Regions from separate parts of the Cobetia sp. 3AK genome, predicted to be linked through region 1. Evidence: predicted binding sites of a transcription regulator. Region 1 holds the regulator's gene; the other holds the start of a gene.
What was found. Region 1 encodes PhoB, which activates phosphate uptake and scavenging genes when phosphate is short. Its sites were predicted from a motif close to TGTCATANNNNTGTCANA; they were not measured.

Region 1 (7,840 bases):
TGGTCTCGACCATCTCTCCTTGCAGCCGACGCACGCCGATGGCATCGAAGGCCTTGCCAAGTCGCTGGCCGAGCGCCTGGGGAAGCAAGCCATCCAGCGGAGTGTCTTCCGCCGCGACCAAGGTGACCTCATGTCCTGCGGCTTTCAGGTCATTGGCGTATTCACACCCCACCAGACCGGCACCGACGATCACGACACGGCCACTCTCCCCCGCCTCACGCGCTGCCGTCAGCGTGGCGCTGAAGGCGGCGTAGTCATCGAGATCATTGATGCTCATCACGCGCGAGCCGACCGAGTCATCGATGGGGAAGGGTCGCCGCGGCGCGGCACCGAGTGCCAGCACCAGTTCGTCATAGGCCAGGCATTCCTCGCCCAGCCAGACCTGTCGCGCGTGGGTATCGATGCTCGTCACTCGCTGATGGGTGCGCAGCTCGGCGTCCAGTTCATCCACCAGGGCCACGGAGGTCTGCCGTGCCAATGCCCGGGCGCTCATGCCCTTGGCAAAGGCGGTGGACAGCAGAGGCTTGGCGTAATCGTGGCCACTGTCCTGACTGACCAGGATCAGTCGACTGTCCTTGTCACGCGCACGCAGGGCACGCGCCAGGCCAATGCCGGCCATGCCGGTGCCGATGATGACAAGGGTACGAGGGTCGCGCATGGCGCCATCTCCTGAGATCGATCCGAGAGGAAAAGAGGGTAGTCGGGCCCCAGCATACCAGCCTGCCACTGGCGCGGGCATGCTCACGCTGCAGGCCTTGCGGTTCGGGCGTGCTAGACTCGCCACTTGTCATCCTGACAGGGAATTCATCGTGGTCTGTCACTCCCACTCGGCAGCGTTTGCCGGCAAGATCGCCATCCGGGCCATGTCTCGCTCGGAACTCAGCACTCCCTGCGCTCACCAGAGAGCGATGGACTCGGCGGTCCGCCGCCACTGGCAGCCCGCCGCGAGCCTGCAAGGCGTCATGCCGGCCGGCTGGTGGCCATGGCTGTCCTCCAGCGACTCGCTGACCCAGCGTCTCGATCACGCCATGCGCATGCTCGATGGTCAGGGGCTGCGCGTGCGCCTGCTGCTGCAGGACACCGGCCCTGCCCGGCGGGATGAGGCGCGGATGCTGGGTATCGCGCCACGACGCCATGTCTGGCGGCGCGAAGTGGCCCTGTGTCATGGCGATGAGCCCTGGGTGATCGCGCGCTCGCTGGCGGCGCTGGACCTGGCCCATGGCCACCGTCTTTCGACGCTCGGCGAAGGCTCGCTGGGCCATTGGCTGTTCCGCCAGCCCGACCTGACCCGCAGCGCCATCGATGTCAGCCGGGCGCCACTGAGACTTGCCAGCACGCAGCCGCTGGCACGCACCGCCAGCCTGTGGATGCGCCGCTCGATGTTCTCGCACGGTCGCTTCCGGGTACTGGTCCAGGAAGGTTTCACCCCTCGGTTCCAGCACGCTCTGGAACTCTGATTCCCCACTGCCGTTCGATCAGGAGTCTTGATGTCAGCGTCATCCGCTTCCCGCCCGTCCAAACTGGCCGATTACCTCGCCCTGACTCGTCTGGACCGCCCCATCGGCACCTGGCTGCTGATGTGGCCGACCCTCTGGGCCCTGTGGCTGGCGGCCGATGGGCTACCGGACCGCGATATGCTGCTGATCTTCGTGGCTGGCGTCTATCTGATGCGTGCCGCCGGCTGCGTGATCAACGACTACGCGGATCGCCACTGGGACAAGCATGTCGAACGCACCCGGGATCGCCCGCTGACCTCAGGACGCATCACGGAGCGCGAGGCGCTGACCCTGTTCGGTGTGCTGGTCGCGGCCGCCTTCGTGCTGGTGTGCTTCACCAACCTGACCACGGTGCTGCTGTCGATCGTCGCCGTGCTGCTGGCGGCCAGCTATCCGTTCATGAAGCGCTTTCATCATCTGCCGCAGGTGGTGCTGGGTGCCGCCTTCGGCTGGGCGATTCCGATGGCCTTCGCGGCGACGCTTGAGGAGGTGCCGACCTATGGCTGGTGGCTGTTCGCGGCCAATCTGATGTGGACGGTGGCCTACGACACCGCCTATGCGATGGTCGATCGCAATGACGACCTCAAGGTCGGCATCAAGTCCACCGCCGTGCTGTTCGGCCGCGCCGACACGCTGATGATCGGTCTGCTGCAGCTGGGCATGCTGGCGGTGTTGATCGGCATCGGCCTGCACCTGGCGCTGGGCGGCTTCTACTGGCTGGGGCTGGCCGCGGCGGCCGTGACGTTCGTCTGGCAGCAGCGCCTGATTCGCGAGCGGGAGCGTGGCCCCTGCTTCCAGGCATTTCTCAACAACCACTGGTCCGGCCTGCTGATCTTCGCGGGCATCGCGCTGGCGACCTGGCCAGCTGCTTGATCCCTCTTTCCGGCCAACGGGCCCGCGTCCTCATCCGGTCTGCCAGCGATCTTCCTCATGCGGCGAGGCGTGACATTCACGCCTTGAGAGAGTTGAGGGACTCACTGGCAAGCCGGGCGGCAAGCTGCCAAGCTGGCGATTGTCATCTCACTGTCATATAAGCAGGTTGTAATCGTCATCGACTTGTCATTCTGGCGCGTGCGCCGACTGCTGCATGGGATCTAGCGATGAGCTCCAAGACCGTACTGATTGTCGACGACGAATCCTCGATACGCGAGATGATCGCCGTCGCCCTGGAAATGGCGGATTACCGCGTGCTGGAGGCCGACAATGCCCAGGACGCCCACGCCATCGTCGTCGATGAAAAGCCCGATCTGCTGTTGCTGGACTGGATGATGCCCGGCACCAGCGGGCTGGAACTGGCGCGCCGCCTCAAGCGTGACGAGACCACGGCGGAGCTGCCGATCATCCTGCTCACCGCCAAGGGCGAGGAAGACAACAAGATCCAGGGGCTCGAGGCCGGGGCGGACGATTACATCACCAAGCCCTTCTCGCCACGCGAGCTGGTGGCACGCCTCAAGGCCGTGCTGCGCCGCACCACGCCCAAGGGCGTCGAGGAGTCGGTGGAAGTCGAGGGTCTGATGCTCGACCCCGCCAGCCACCGCGTGACCGCACACGGCAACTCCCTGGAGGTCGGCCCCACCGAATACCGCCTGCTGCAGTTCTTCATGACCCATCAGGAGCGCGCCTACACCCGCAGCCAGCTGCTGGATCAGGTCTGGGGCGGCAATGTCTATGTCGAGGAGCGCACCGTGGACGTGCACATTCGTCGTCTGCGCAAGGCGCTGGGCGAGGGGCATCAGCACTTGATCCAGACCGTCCGCGGTACCGGTTATCGCTTCAGCGCCCAGGCCTGAGACGCGGATGCGCTACTGGACGAACGAGCTATGGCGGCTGGGCTATCTGGCGGGCGGCTTCGGGCTGGTCGGCGGACTGCTCGGCCTGCTGGGCTGGGGCCTGGCGCTGGGGCTGGCGCTGTACCTGTTCGTCCATCTCAAGCACCTCAAGAGCCTCTACACCTGGCTGATCACCAACCCCCATGAAGAGCCGCCGCCCGGCGATGGCGTCTGGGGGGATCTGCTCGATCGTCTGTATCGCTACCAGAAGGGTCAGCGTCAGGCACAGGAGCGACTGCGCAGCATCCTCAATCGCATCCAGGAATCCTCGGAAGCGATGCGCGATGGCCTGGTGATGCTCGACAATCACGGCGACATGGAGTGGTGGAACAGCGCTGCCGAGCAGTTGATCGGCCTCAAGGCCAGTCACGACCGCGGCCAGCACGTCACCAACTATCTGCGTGACCCCGTGTTCATCGATTACTTCAATCGGCTGGCCTATCGTGAGCCGCTGACCCTGCAATCGCCGCTCTCCGACAACCTGACCCTGCAGATCTCCATCACCCTGTTCGGTGACAACGAGCGCCTGGTGATGGTGCGCGATGTCACCCGTCTCTACCGTCTCGAGGAAATGCGCCGCGATTTCGTGGCCAATGTCTCCCATGAGCTGCGCACGCCGCTGACGGTACTGGCCGGCTACCTCGAGACCTATTCCGACTATGCCGATGACCTGCCCCCGCGCTGGCAGCGTGGCCTGGGACAGATGCAGAGTCAGACCGACCGCATGCAGCACCTCGTCGAGGATCTGCTGACCCTGTCGCGCCTGGAGACCGACGAGCTGTCGGGCGAAGGACGTCGCATCGACATGGCGCAGCTGCTGACGCGTATCCGGGAAGATGCCGAAGGCCTCTCGAAGGAGCGGCATGTCATCACGGTGGAGGTCGAGCCCGGACTGGCCCTGATGGGTGAGGAGCAGGAGCTGAGAAGCGCGATCTCGAATCTGGTCTTCAATGCGGTGCGTTACACGCCGGAAGACTGCCACATCACGCTGCGCTGCCAGAGCACCAGCGAGGGCGTGATGGTCGAGGTGGAGGATGACGGTGACGGCATTGATCCCGTGCATCTACCGCGCCTGACGGAGCGCTTCTATCGCATCGACAAGGGACGCAGCACCGCCACTGGTGGCACCGGGCTGGGGCTGGCCATCGTCAAGCATGTGCTGATCCGCCATCAGGGCCGCCTGGAGATCGACAGCCTGCCCGGCGAGGGCGCACGCTTCCGTTGTCATTTCCCGGTGGAACGCCGCTGCGCGACGACTGCCTGACGGTTGCAGCCCCACTGACACGAACGCCCCGCCGCGCCCTCTGCATGAGGTCACGGCGGGGCGTCGTGGTATCTGCGTTCGTCAACGCTCGCGATAAAGCCTGGCTCAGCGGCGCGGTGCAGGCAGCTGTCGGTAGTGGCTCTGCCACATCAGGACGGCACCCGCCACGGCCCCGGGAATGAACAGCAGGTTGGCCAAGGGCACCAGCGTCAGCACGAACACGGCACCACCGAAGGTCAGTGACGGCCACCAGCGCGCCTTGAGACGCTGCTTCATGTCACCGAAGCTGACCTGATGGTTGTCCATCGGATAGTCCAGATACTGGATCGCCATGCTCCAGGCCGAGAACAGCCCCCACAGCAGCGGTGAGAGCAGATTCAGGCCCGGAATGAAGCCGAGAATGAACAGCGCGATCATGCGGGGAATGAAGTAACCCAGTTTGGCCATCTCGCGCCCCAGCGAGTCGATCCCGATCTTCACCAGGCCACGCTCATCCTCGATCAAGGTGCCATCCAGTCGATGCTCGACCTTCTCGGCCAGAATGCCGTAGAACGGCGCCGCGATCAGATTGGTCACCAGGCTGAAGGTGAAGAACACCGCCAGCAACAGACTCAGCACCAGCACCGGCCAGATCAACCAGCTCAGCCATTCCAGCCAGCTGGGCACCTTGAGCATCCAGTAATCGATCCAGCCCTCGAACTGGCTGAACAACAGCCACAGCGTGGCACTGTAGAGCACCAGGTTGATCGCCAGTGGTACGAACACGAAACGGCGTAGCCCGGGGGTATAGACCATGCGGGTCCCGCGGACCAGCGCCGATACGGCATCAATCATGCGACGTCCTCGTCATCTCGTGAAAGGCGGCTGCCCTCAGGCGGCCGGAGCCACACCCTAGCACTACCACCCGCCCCACGCAGCTGTCGGCGCATCGAATGGCAGACGCCCCGCACTCCGTCGGCGGGACAGAGGCGGGGCGTCATCGGCAGACAGGCGTCAGGCCCCGGGGAAGGGGCCTGCACGTCAGGGCTTGTCGAGATCCTGCGGCTGGAGGTCATGGGTGTCGGTGTGACGCACGTCCACGCCCTTGACCAGGAAGATGACGTACTCGGCGAGGTTGTCGGCGTGATCCCCGATACGCTCCAGCGCACGCAGAATCCACATCACGTTGAGCACCGGGGTGATCTGGCGCGCGTCTTCCATCATGAAGGTCATCAGCGAACGCATCGCACTCTGGTATTCCAGGTCCACCGAGGCGTCCTCACGCAGTACCTTGAGCGCCAGATCCGTGTCGAAGCGGGCGAAGGCGGTCAGCGAGTCACGCACCATGCTGCGCACATGCTGACTGAGGTGACGCACCTCGACCATGCCACGCGGGCTCTGGCCGTTCTCGACCAGCGAGATGGCATTGCGCGCGATCTTGCTGGATTCATCGCCGATACGCTCCAGATCCGAGGTGGCGCGAATCACGGCCAGCACCAGACGCAGATCGGAGGCCGCCGGCTGACGGCGCGCCAGCACGCGGGTGCACTCGTCATCGATCTTCAGCTGCATGTCGTTGACGGCCTTGTCATTGTCACGCACGCGTGTCGCCGTCTCGCTGTCACCCTCCAGCAGGGCCGTGACGGCATCCTGCAGCTGCTTCTCCACCAGACCGCCCATGGCCAGCAGGTGTGTCTTCAGCGCATCCAGCTCGTGATTGAACTGCTGGGATATGTGCTTGCCGTGCGAATCGCTGGTGATATCCATTACCCTCTCCCGGGAAGTCATCCGCCGAGGCAGGCGGTCTCTGACATGTGGCATTGATGTAGAAGCGCTGCAGCAGGGTCTGGCGCAGGCGGCTCCCTCCTAGCATGACGCCTCTTGATTGCAGTTATATTTCACTCGAGCGCCGGGACGCCAATCGAATCTCGCGCCGCGCTGAAATATCCACGACGCGATGGCCCATCCGCCAATGTCCCGCGCGAGACACGTGTCAGCCACCTGCAGTGCCGCTTTGGTGATCTCACCCGAAACGACCGGTGATGTAGTCCTCGGTCTGGCGACGACGCGGATTGGTGAACAGCTGATCGGTCGGGGCATATTCCACCAGCTGCCCTTCATGCAGAAAGGCCGTGGCATCCGAGACACGTGCTGCCTGCTGCATGTTGTGGGTGACGATGACCAACGTCAGGCGTGAGCGCAGCGAGCGGATCAGCTCCTCGATCTTGAGCGTCGAGATCGGGTCCAGCGCCGAGGCTGGCTCATCCAGCAGCAGGACTTCCGGCTCCACCGCCAGCGTGCGCGCGATCACCAGGCGCTGCTGCTGGCCACCGGAAAGCCCCAGCGCGCTGTCGAACAGCCGGTCCTTCACTTCCTCCCACAGCGCCGCGGCCCGCAGACAGGATTCGACCTTGTCATCCAGATGGCGCTTGTCATTCTCGCCGACCAGCCGCAGCCCGAAGGCCACGTTCTCGTAGACCGACATCGGAAAGGGGTTGGGCGTCTGGAACACCATGCCGACGCGCCGGCGCAGCATGGGGACATCCACGCCCCGGGCATGGATGTCCTCGCCTTCCAGCCAGACCTTGCCACTCAGGCGTGACTGCTCATCGAGATCGGTCATGCGATTGAAGGTGCGCAGCAGGCTCGACTTGCCACATCCCGAGGGGCCGATGAAAGCCGTCACGCGCTTGCGCGCGATGCGCAGGCTGATGTCGTCAAGCGCACGCCGCCGGTGGCGCTCCTTGCCCACCTGCGCCTGATAATCGAGGCACAGGTGGCGGGTTTCCAGGCACGTGTCCTGCGGATTGACGACCTCGGGGTGCTGCGAGCTCGACTGGACGCTCTCACGTGCAGAGTCACGCTTCATTCGGTGGCTCCCTTGTAACGTTGTGCCAGCATGTGACGCAGGCGAATGGCACTCAGATTGAGGCACAGGATCACGACCACCAGCACCAGCGCGGTCGCGTAGACCAGCGGGCGACTGCTGAAGGCATCGCTGCTCTGGAAGGCCAGATCATAGACCTGATGGCCGAGGTGCATGAACTTGCGATCCAGATGCAGCCACGGGAAGCTGTCATCCAGCGGCAGGTCCGGTGCCAGCTTGACCACGCCGACCAGCATCAAGGGCGCGACCTCGCCTGCCGCACGCGCCACCGCCAGAATCAGCCCGGTCATCAAGGCCGGAGATGCCGCGGGTATCACCACGCGCCTGAGGGTCTCGAAGCGCGTGGCACCCAGTGCCAGCGCGCCTTCGCGCAGACGATGCGGCA
Region 2 (7,840 bases), on a different contig from region 1:
AGGCTGATGCGCACGCCCTCGAGCTTGCGTGGCGGCAGGGCGTGATGCAGTCGGTCCTGACAGCCGCGCCCCATCACCAGCAATGAGCCATGGGGCAGCCACAGGTTGAAGGCGGGGTCCTGTGCGTAGGGGCTGCGGGGATGTCCCTTGAAGCGCAGGGGCCGCTCTCGTCCCAGTGACAGGGCCAGCACGATGGGGCGGTCGCCAAGCTCCGGTTCATTGTCACTATGCCAGCCCATGCGGTCATTGCCATCGGCGTAGCGATTGGCCAGCAGGCTGTTGAAGTGCTGGTCGATATGGCGTTCCTGCCCCGGCTGCGCGCTCAGCTCGCGGTTGATGGCGTGACGGGCAAGCTCCCCCAGATGCCAGGCCATCGGACGCCATGGCGCTGGCTCGAACAGGCTGCCGGAATAGCGATAGCGAGCCCCGGCGTCCCCCATCCATACCTGACGGCGAGGGATGGGATGCGTCTTGCCATGCACGCTCAAGCTCGGCCGCTGCCAGTCGAGCGTGGTATCCAGCGTGACCAGTGCCTGGTCGGCCTGCAGGGGAGTCAGAGCGGTTGGCTTGAGATAGAGCGGGTGCAGCGGATGGCGATACCAGCCATGGGCCAGTGTCTGCCAGTCGTCCGGCAGGCCGGCCGGTCGCTGTCCGCTTGGCGGGGTGCGGGAAGGGGCGTGTTGAGGATGCGTGGCGAACAGGTCGCCGGCCTCGGAGGATATCGTCATGAGGCGAGCTTGCCAGAGCGAATTGACTGTCGGCAAGTCGAAGGTGGCCTGCCGCCGACAGAGCGTGCACTGGGCTCAGAGTCCTGTCAGGGACTCAAGACTCAGAATGGCCACTTCAGCCAGCCCGAGTCCCAGCAGCGCCCCCGCCAGTACGTCACTGACGTAATGCAGTCCCAGGATCACGCGGGAAAGCGCGATCAACATGGCAAGCGGCGTGACGAGAATGGCCAGTTCCGGCAGCTGCTGAGCCGTCAGGCTGGCAAACAGCACCGCATGCAGTGTATGGCCACTTGGAAAGCTGTAGCGATCCAGCGGTGGCATGGTGCATTGGATGGTCGTGAAGGTGATGAAGGGGCGTTCCCGGCACAGCCGGGTCTTGAGGGCGCGATACAAAAGGGCGCCGGCCCCCGCCGCCAGTCCGAATTCCAGCATCAACCAGCCACCTTGCACGTGATGGAAGGGCAGGCTGAGTGTCAGCAGCAACCAGACGGGCCAGTCACCGAGGCGCGAGACCACGCGAAAGAGGGTCAGGATCGGCCGATACAGCGCCAGACGTGCTACCTGGCGACACAGCCGCCACTCCAGCAGGTCGAGTCGCTCAAAGACGGGAAGGCTGCGATCGTGCATCGGGCTTCTCCTCGGCGAGGCGTAGACAGGCAAGAAAATGCTCGGCGACCTGGCTCCAGGCCATGGGCTCGACGCGTACACGGGCCGCTCTTCCGAGACGTGCGATACGCGCTGGTCGCTGGCAGACTTCCACTGCCTGTTCGATGAATCTGTCCGGCTGGGTGCAGGGGGCCAGCAACCCCTGGTGGTCATCGCGGATCACTTCCGCAGCGGCCGCGTAGTCGAAGGCCACCACGGCCAATCCACTGGCCATGGCTTCCAGTACCACGTTGCCGAAGGTCTCCGACAGCGAGGGGAACAGGAACAGGTCGGCACTGGCGTAATGGGCAGCCAGCGCCTCGCCGGTCTGGAAGCCGGCGAAGATCGCCTCCGGCAGGCGTTGCTCAAGGCGTTCGCGCAGCGGGCCATCGCCCACCAGTACCAGCGCGATATCCGGCTGCACGGCCTGCATGGCCTCGTAGCTGCGAATCAACAGCTCGATGTTCTTTTCCGCCGCCAGGCGGCCGACATGCAGCGCGACGGGCTGCTGAGGGCCGACGCCCCACTGGCGACGCAGCGCTTCACTGCGATGAACGGGCGAGAAGCGCTGACAATCCAGCCCGCGTCCCACGACCCGGACATGCTTGAAACCCTGTTGCGCGAGAGTGGCGGCCTGGGTGCGTGTCGGGACCAGTGTCAGGTTGGCGGCATTGTGGAAGTGCTTCAGCCCCTGACGTACCAGGGGGCGTAATGCCCTGAGATGATAGTGGGTGCTGTACTGGTCGAAATTGGTATGAAAGCCTGCCACCACGGGCACGCCGAGGCGACGCGCGACCATCAGGGCACTGACCCCCAGCGGTCCTTCGGTGGCGATGTAGATGACGGAGGGCGGATGCTGGCGCCACAGCGCCGTCAGCCGTCTCAGGGCAGGGGCGCCGATCTGGACGGTGTCATAGCCCGGAAGACGGAAGCCGCGTACCTGTAGCTCCTGCGCGACTCGTGGTTCATGACTGCCGTCGCGGGGTGCGGGCCGCACGAGCTGCAGCTCGCAGCCCCGCGTGATGAGTTGATCGCACAGATGGCTCAGCGTGTGAGCCACGCCATTGATTTCCGGGTGCCAGGTTTCACTGACAAAGGCGATACGCTCCATGACGGCTCCTGATGACCTTTGAACGAAGTATTGGCCATGGGAGTGACGCCTGCATAACAGCGAGGTGACGAAGTGATGACACCCCACGCAGGTGTCGTTGCAGCCGCGGTCACTCCAGCGGGCAATCTCCCGCGGGCAATCTCCAGCAGGCAATGCTGCCAGGAGGCAGCGGATTCAAGGCGGTCACAGGTTACAGCTCAAAGATCAATCACGCTGGCCGAAACTGACGCGGGGGCGACAGGCGCGGCATGAAGGACGCCGTGGGCGAGGCATGCCCGACGCTCGTTTGGCAAGGCGAGCCCCTGAAGGGCTCGCCAGTGAGGCCGGCAGCCCCAGTTTCAGCGTTTCTCGAGCAGCTCGCGTGGATTGATCGGCTTGCCGCCATGGCGCACGTCGAAGAGCAGTTCAGGCTGACCGTCATTGCGACGTGCCACGCGACACAGCGGGGTGCCCGACGTGACCTGCTGACCGACCTTGACCAGTATCTCTCCACACTGCGCCAATACGCTCTGCAGATTGCCTGAATGGTGGAGGATGACCACATTGCCCAATTGCCGCATGTTGTCGGCAAAGCGGACTTCACCGCTGGCCGGCGCGCTGGCGACCCCATTGCTGGCCGTGCGAATCCGCATCGGGGCCAGTTGGCCATTGCGGTTGGTGCCGAATTCGCTGATGACTTCGCCGGCGGCAGGCCAGCGCCACGATTGACGCGGCTTCTTCAGCGGACCCGGATCCGGGCGTGCCACGAGACTGCCGCCGCTGGCACGCGCATTGGAAGCGCTTCGGCTGGGGCCACCATTGAGGGGAACCGAGATCAGGGTGCCGACTTTCAGGTCATTGGGGGGAAGCCCCGGGTTGGCGGTCTGGATGCGCTGAGGATTGGCTCCGAAGTAACGGCCTATCTTCGAGTAGGTGTCCCCGGGGCGCAGCTGATAGCGATAGGGGCCACCGGAGGGGGCACGCTCACGCGCGGTGGGCACCAGGATGCGCTGCCCGACCTTGAGGTCACGGATCTTGACGCCGGGGTTGAAGCGGGTGAGGCGCAACAGGGGAATGTCAGCGTCGCGTGCGATCTGCCCCAGGGTGTCGCCCTTCTGGATCGTGATCCATTGGCCTGCCGGTGAGCCGGAGTAGCTGCCGGTGGCGCAGCCTGTCAGCCACAGTGCCAGGCTCAGCCACGCCAGTAGCCGCAGCGGCGCGCGAGATGTCCTGTGGAGAAATGTCGAGATGTCGCCCACGGCCAGGCGCACAGCGCCCAGCGGCTCGTGAGGCATGTCAGAGTTGTTCAATGTCGTGTCCTGCACGTGACAGTCGGGCATCCTTGTCCTTCCAGACCTGATTGAGCCATTGCTGAAACCGTTCGCGGTAGGCAGCGTCCGCATGATAATCCCCGTTCAGCATCCAGGGTTCCACCGGGCGTTGCACGATATCCAGATGGATATCTCCCCCCTTGCCACACAGAAACTCCCAGAAGCTCGCGCTGGCGTGACGATAGTCCAGCGTGGCGTCGAGTATGCCTGACAGGCGGTCGCCGAGAATGCTGATCACCTGAGCGCTGCCGCCGGCGCGCGGCCTGAGCAGATGAGTGTACGGGCTTTGCTGTTGATCATGCTTGCCTGACGTGAAGCGCGTGCCTTCCACGAAGTTGAAGATCGACATGGGCGACTGGCCCGCTCGCTCACAGATGCGGCGTGTCGCGGCACGGTCGCGTTCCGCCAGGCGCGGGTCATTGGCCAGTCGTTCACGGCTGTAGCGGCGCATGAAGGGGAATTCCAGCGCCCACCAGGCCAGGCCGATGACGGGGACCCAGATCAACTCGCGCTTGAGAAAGAACTTGGGCATGGGCGTGCGATGATGCAATGCATACTGCAGCACGAAGATATCCGTCCAGCTGCGGTGGTTGGAGATCACCAGCCACCAGCGTCGCCTGGCGGAGCCATCCTTCAGGGCGTCCGGCACGTTGACCTGCCAATGGGGGCGTATCCAGGCGCGAATCCACAGATTGTTGGTGCCGATCCACCCCATGGCGAGACGGTTCAGCCCTTCGAGAAGATGAAGCTGCAGACGACGGGACGGGCTGAGCAGCTTGAGCAATGCCAGCAGGTACAGCGGTACCGACCAGAACAGGGTATTGATGATCAGAAACAACAGGCTGATGACGCCTCTGATACTCGACATGAACGACTCCTTCAGCAGATCGCGCCATCCTAATTCACCCGTGACAGGAAACCCACCCCGCTTGCGTGGAGGACAGCAACTCGACGTTGCGCAAACCGTACGCATCTGATGTCGAATGGTGGCGGTTCGTGAGCTGTGGTGTCATTCGCGCGCCGACTTTCCTGTCGGCCGGTGCAAGGGAAGGCCTGACATGGCACTCGGCCATCGTCGTGAGCATGCACCGCCACTCGACGTCCTCTCACGAGATGGACGCCCTTTCAGGGAGCAGAGCGACATGTGGTTGCAGGGAGTGTTGGTGGGGCTGGCGATCGGGGCCTTCGTGTTGATCGCCATCGAGGACGTGATTCATCTCAACAAGGCCAAGACGACCTTGTTGCTGGGGACGTTCAGCTGGTTGCTGCTGTTCATCTTCGGCCCCGGTGCGTTGGGAGTCGATGACGTCGGTGAGTCGCTCAACGAGAATCTGCTGGAAATCGCCACCTTGTGGCTGTTTCTGATGGCGGCGATGACCTTCGTGGCGTTTCTCAATGCCAAGGGACTGATCGCCAATCTCATCTATCGATTGCTGCCGGGCCGCATCGGTGAGCGAGGCCTGCTGTATCTGACCGGCACCTTCGCCTTTGCCTTCTCCTCTCTGGCCGACAACATCACCGCTACGCTGGTGTCGTTGACGCTGGTGCTGTCTCTGGGATTGCCGCCGAAGAAGACGCTGCGTTTCGCGGTGCTGGCGGTGTTTGCCGTCAATTCCGGCGGGGTGGCGTTGATCACCGGTGATGTGACCACACTGATGATCTTCCTCGCCGACAAGGTGCGTATCAGTGAGCTGATGCTGCTGGCCATCCCGGCCTTCGTCAGCGTGATGCTGCTGGCGACGCTGCTGCTGCCCGGGCTTGGGGGAGAAGTCCATCTGTCGCGTGAACGCCGTCCCACCCGGCGTCTGGACCGCTTCGTGGCCTGGCTGTTTCTCGCCACCATCCTCTCCACGCTGGGCCTGAACGTGCTGTTCGGTATCCCGCCCTTGCTGACCTTCCTGTTCGGGATGTCGATCATGTTCCTGCTCGGGCATGTGGCCGAGCGACGCAGTGACAGCGAAGAGCGCAGAATTCTTGATTACATCAGGATAATTGAATTCGACACTCTGCTATTCTTCCTCGGTATCCTGCTGATGGTGGGAGCGCTCAAGGAAGCCCGCCTGCTGGAAGGGCTGGCACAGCTCTATGACGTGATGCCTGCCATGCAGGCCAATTATCTGATCGGCCTGTTGTCGGCATTGGTCGACAACGTGCCGTTGACGGCTGCGGTGCTCAAGGCGGATGTCGGCATGAACGATGCCGAGTGGTTGGCGCTGACCTACGCCGCTGGCGTGGGCGGATCACTGCTGATCATCGGGTCGGCCGCTGGAGTGATTGCGCTTTCCAAGGTGCGCGAGGTGACCTTCATGAGCTACCTGCGCTTCTTCCCGGCGCTGCTGCTGGCGTACAGCGCCGGATACGTCGGCGCCTACTGGCTGGGGGGCCAGGTCACCGACACGCCGATGGACCTGGGAGTGGCGCTCACGTCACTGGGCTCATTGCTGCGCTAGGCGAGGTGGTTTCGGAGGCTTTTTTTCGTGACAGTCAGGCGCTCAGCGGTGAAGTGGTGAATTTTTGATCAATCTGACATTGGTCGCCAGATCGCGAAGCCGATGAGTGGATGTACAGAGATTCTTCACAGCTTTTTCCACAGCTTCTGTTGATAACCTGCTTGCGACCAACGTATTACGGCTCTGAGCCACCAGCAGACCTCATGGGGCACCCGAGCATGGCGCACGACAGCCAGTGGCTCGCGAGGGGAGCCCATGGCGGTGAGTCATGACATGGCTTGCCAATGAAAACGCCCCTGGCGCCAGAGGCGTCAGGGGCGTTGCGGCACTACTGCTTGCGAATCTGGCTCGTGAATCTTGTCCGTCAGGCACTCAGCTGGCAGAGCGTGTGCTCTGGCAGCAGTTGCTCGGCGGCGCGCTGATGCTGGCCACTGTCGGCCGTCGCCAGCAGGGCCAGCCCTCCCAGCACCACCATGTGCTCATCACCTTCGGCGAATACCATGCGTTGTGCGTGCGCGGGATAGTAGTGGTATTGCAGCTTGGGGTTGATGGGGAGTACGGCATGGTGGCGCCCGCTCTGCGGCGACATGCCGTGCATCAGCATGCCTTCGCAGACAGCTTCAAGCGTTTCTCCCAGCTCGTCGGCGTTGAAGCCCACGTGATGCAGGCGCGGGCCCATCACCGATAGCCATGCCGCCAGCGGGTTGGCTTCCAGCAGACGCTCGAAGGTGGGCCAGTCCGGCATGTCCCATGGGCGGCACGGCGCCAGCAGGTTCTGTCCCTTGCAGTCGTCACGGTGACTCTGGCTGATGAGCGTCTTCAGCAGGTCTCGGTGAAGGGGAGGCAGGCTATTGGCCTGAAGTTCGGCCAGCATGACAGCCGAGCCGCCATCCGGCGGCAGCAGCAGATCCACCAGTAGGCCACGGTCGGCCATGGCGTACTGCTTCACGCGTCGATAGCCCTGATGATAGAGGCTGGGACGCAGTTTCTCGCTGCGAAATGGCCCCTGATCCAGTGTCACGAACATCAGATATTCGGGCCTGATGCCATCCGGCCAGATGTCCAGCGCTCCGATATCCGGATGGCGGTGAACGAAGTCCAGCCATAGTTGTTGTAGAAATTCCTCGCGTTGCATGAAGCCTCCTTGACGGGATATCGGCACCCTGTGCTGGAGCGATTATAGGTACCTGCCAGATAAGGCCATTCAACGACATTGTCCTTTTTTTCTGACCGACTGTTCGGAGTGTGAAAATGCCAGTGCTGGTGGCGTATTGCGTGGTTCTCATGGTGTGGTCAACCACACCGCTGGCGATTTCATGGAGTGCTTCCGGGTGGCTGCCGGCCTGGTCTGCCATGGGGAGAATGTTAATTGCCGCATGTATCGGTTACCCATTGTTACGCATTCTCGGGCTGAAAATGGATTTCGGTCGCGTGGCAATTCGCAGCTACGTGGCGGCTGCACTGGGGATATGGGGTGGGATGTACTTCGCCTATATTGCTGCCGGTTGGTTACCAAGCGGTATCATGTCGTTACTTTTCGGCTTAGCTCCTCTGCTATCAGGACTTTACGCGCGCTGGTGGTTGAAAAGTGCGCCT

Region 2: a site for PhoB is predicted at 2,548-2,565, ahead of QD228_RS14605 (glycosyltransferase family 1 protein). Genes of this name have one in related genera too.

Annotation. Positions count from the first base shown of each region.
Region 1 covers NZ_JARWKR010000006.1:89,635-97,474, forward strand. Annotated here, with positions in the region: gene QD228_RS10130 (FAD-dependent oxidoreductase) at 1-658, opposite strand, end outside; gene QD228_RS10135 (chorismate lyase) at 810-1,457, shown strand; gene ubiA (4-hydroxybenzoate octaprenyltransferase) at 1,488-2,369, shown strand; gene phoB (phosphate regulon transcriptional regulator PhoB) at 2,597-3,286, shown strand; gene phoR (phosphate regulon sensor histidine kinase PhoR) at 3,294-4,589, shown strand; gene cysZ (sulfate transporter CysZ) at 4,695-5,423, opposite strand; gene phoU (phosphate signaling complex protein PhoU) at 5,610-6,335, opposite strand; gene pstB (phosphate ABC transporter ATP-binding protein PstB) at 6,592-7,437, opposite strand; gene pstA (phosphate ABC transporter permease PstA) at 7,434-7,840, opposite strand, start outside.
Region 2 covers NZ_JARWKR010000011.1:31,883-39,722, reverse strand. Annotated here, with positions in the region: gene QD228_RS14615 (alpha-ketoglutarate-dependent dioxygenase AlkB) at 1-728, opposite strand, end outside; gene QD228_RS14610 (phosphatase PAP2 family protein) at 804-1,355, opposite strand; gene QD228_RS14605 (glycosyltransferase family 1 protein) at 1,327-2,484, opposite strand; gene QD228_RS14600 (LysM peptidoglycan-binding domain-containing protein) at 2,823-3,773, opposite strand; gene QD228_RS14595 (acyltransferase) at 3,760-4,662, opposite strand; gene nhaD (sodium:proton antiporter NhaD) at 4,937-6,244, shown strand; gene QD228_RS14585 (DUF1338 family protein) at 6,609-7,379, opposite strand; gene QD228_RS14580 (DMT family transporter) at 7,496-7,840, shown strand, end outside.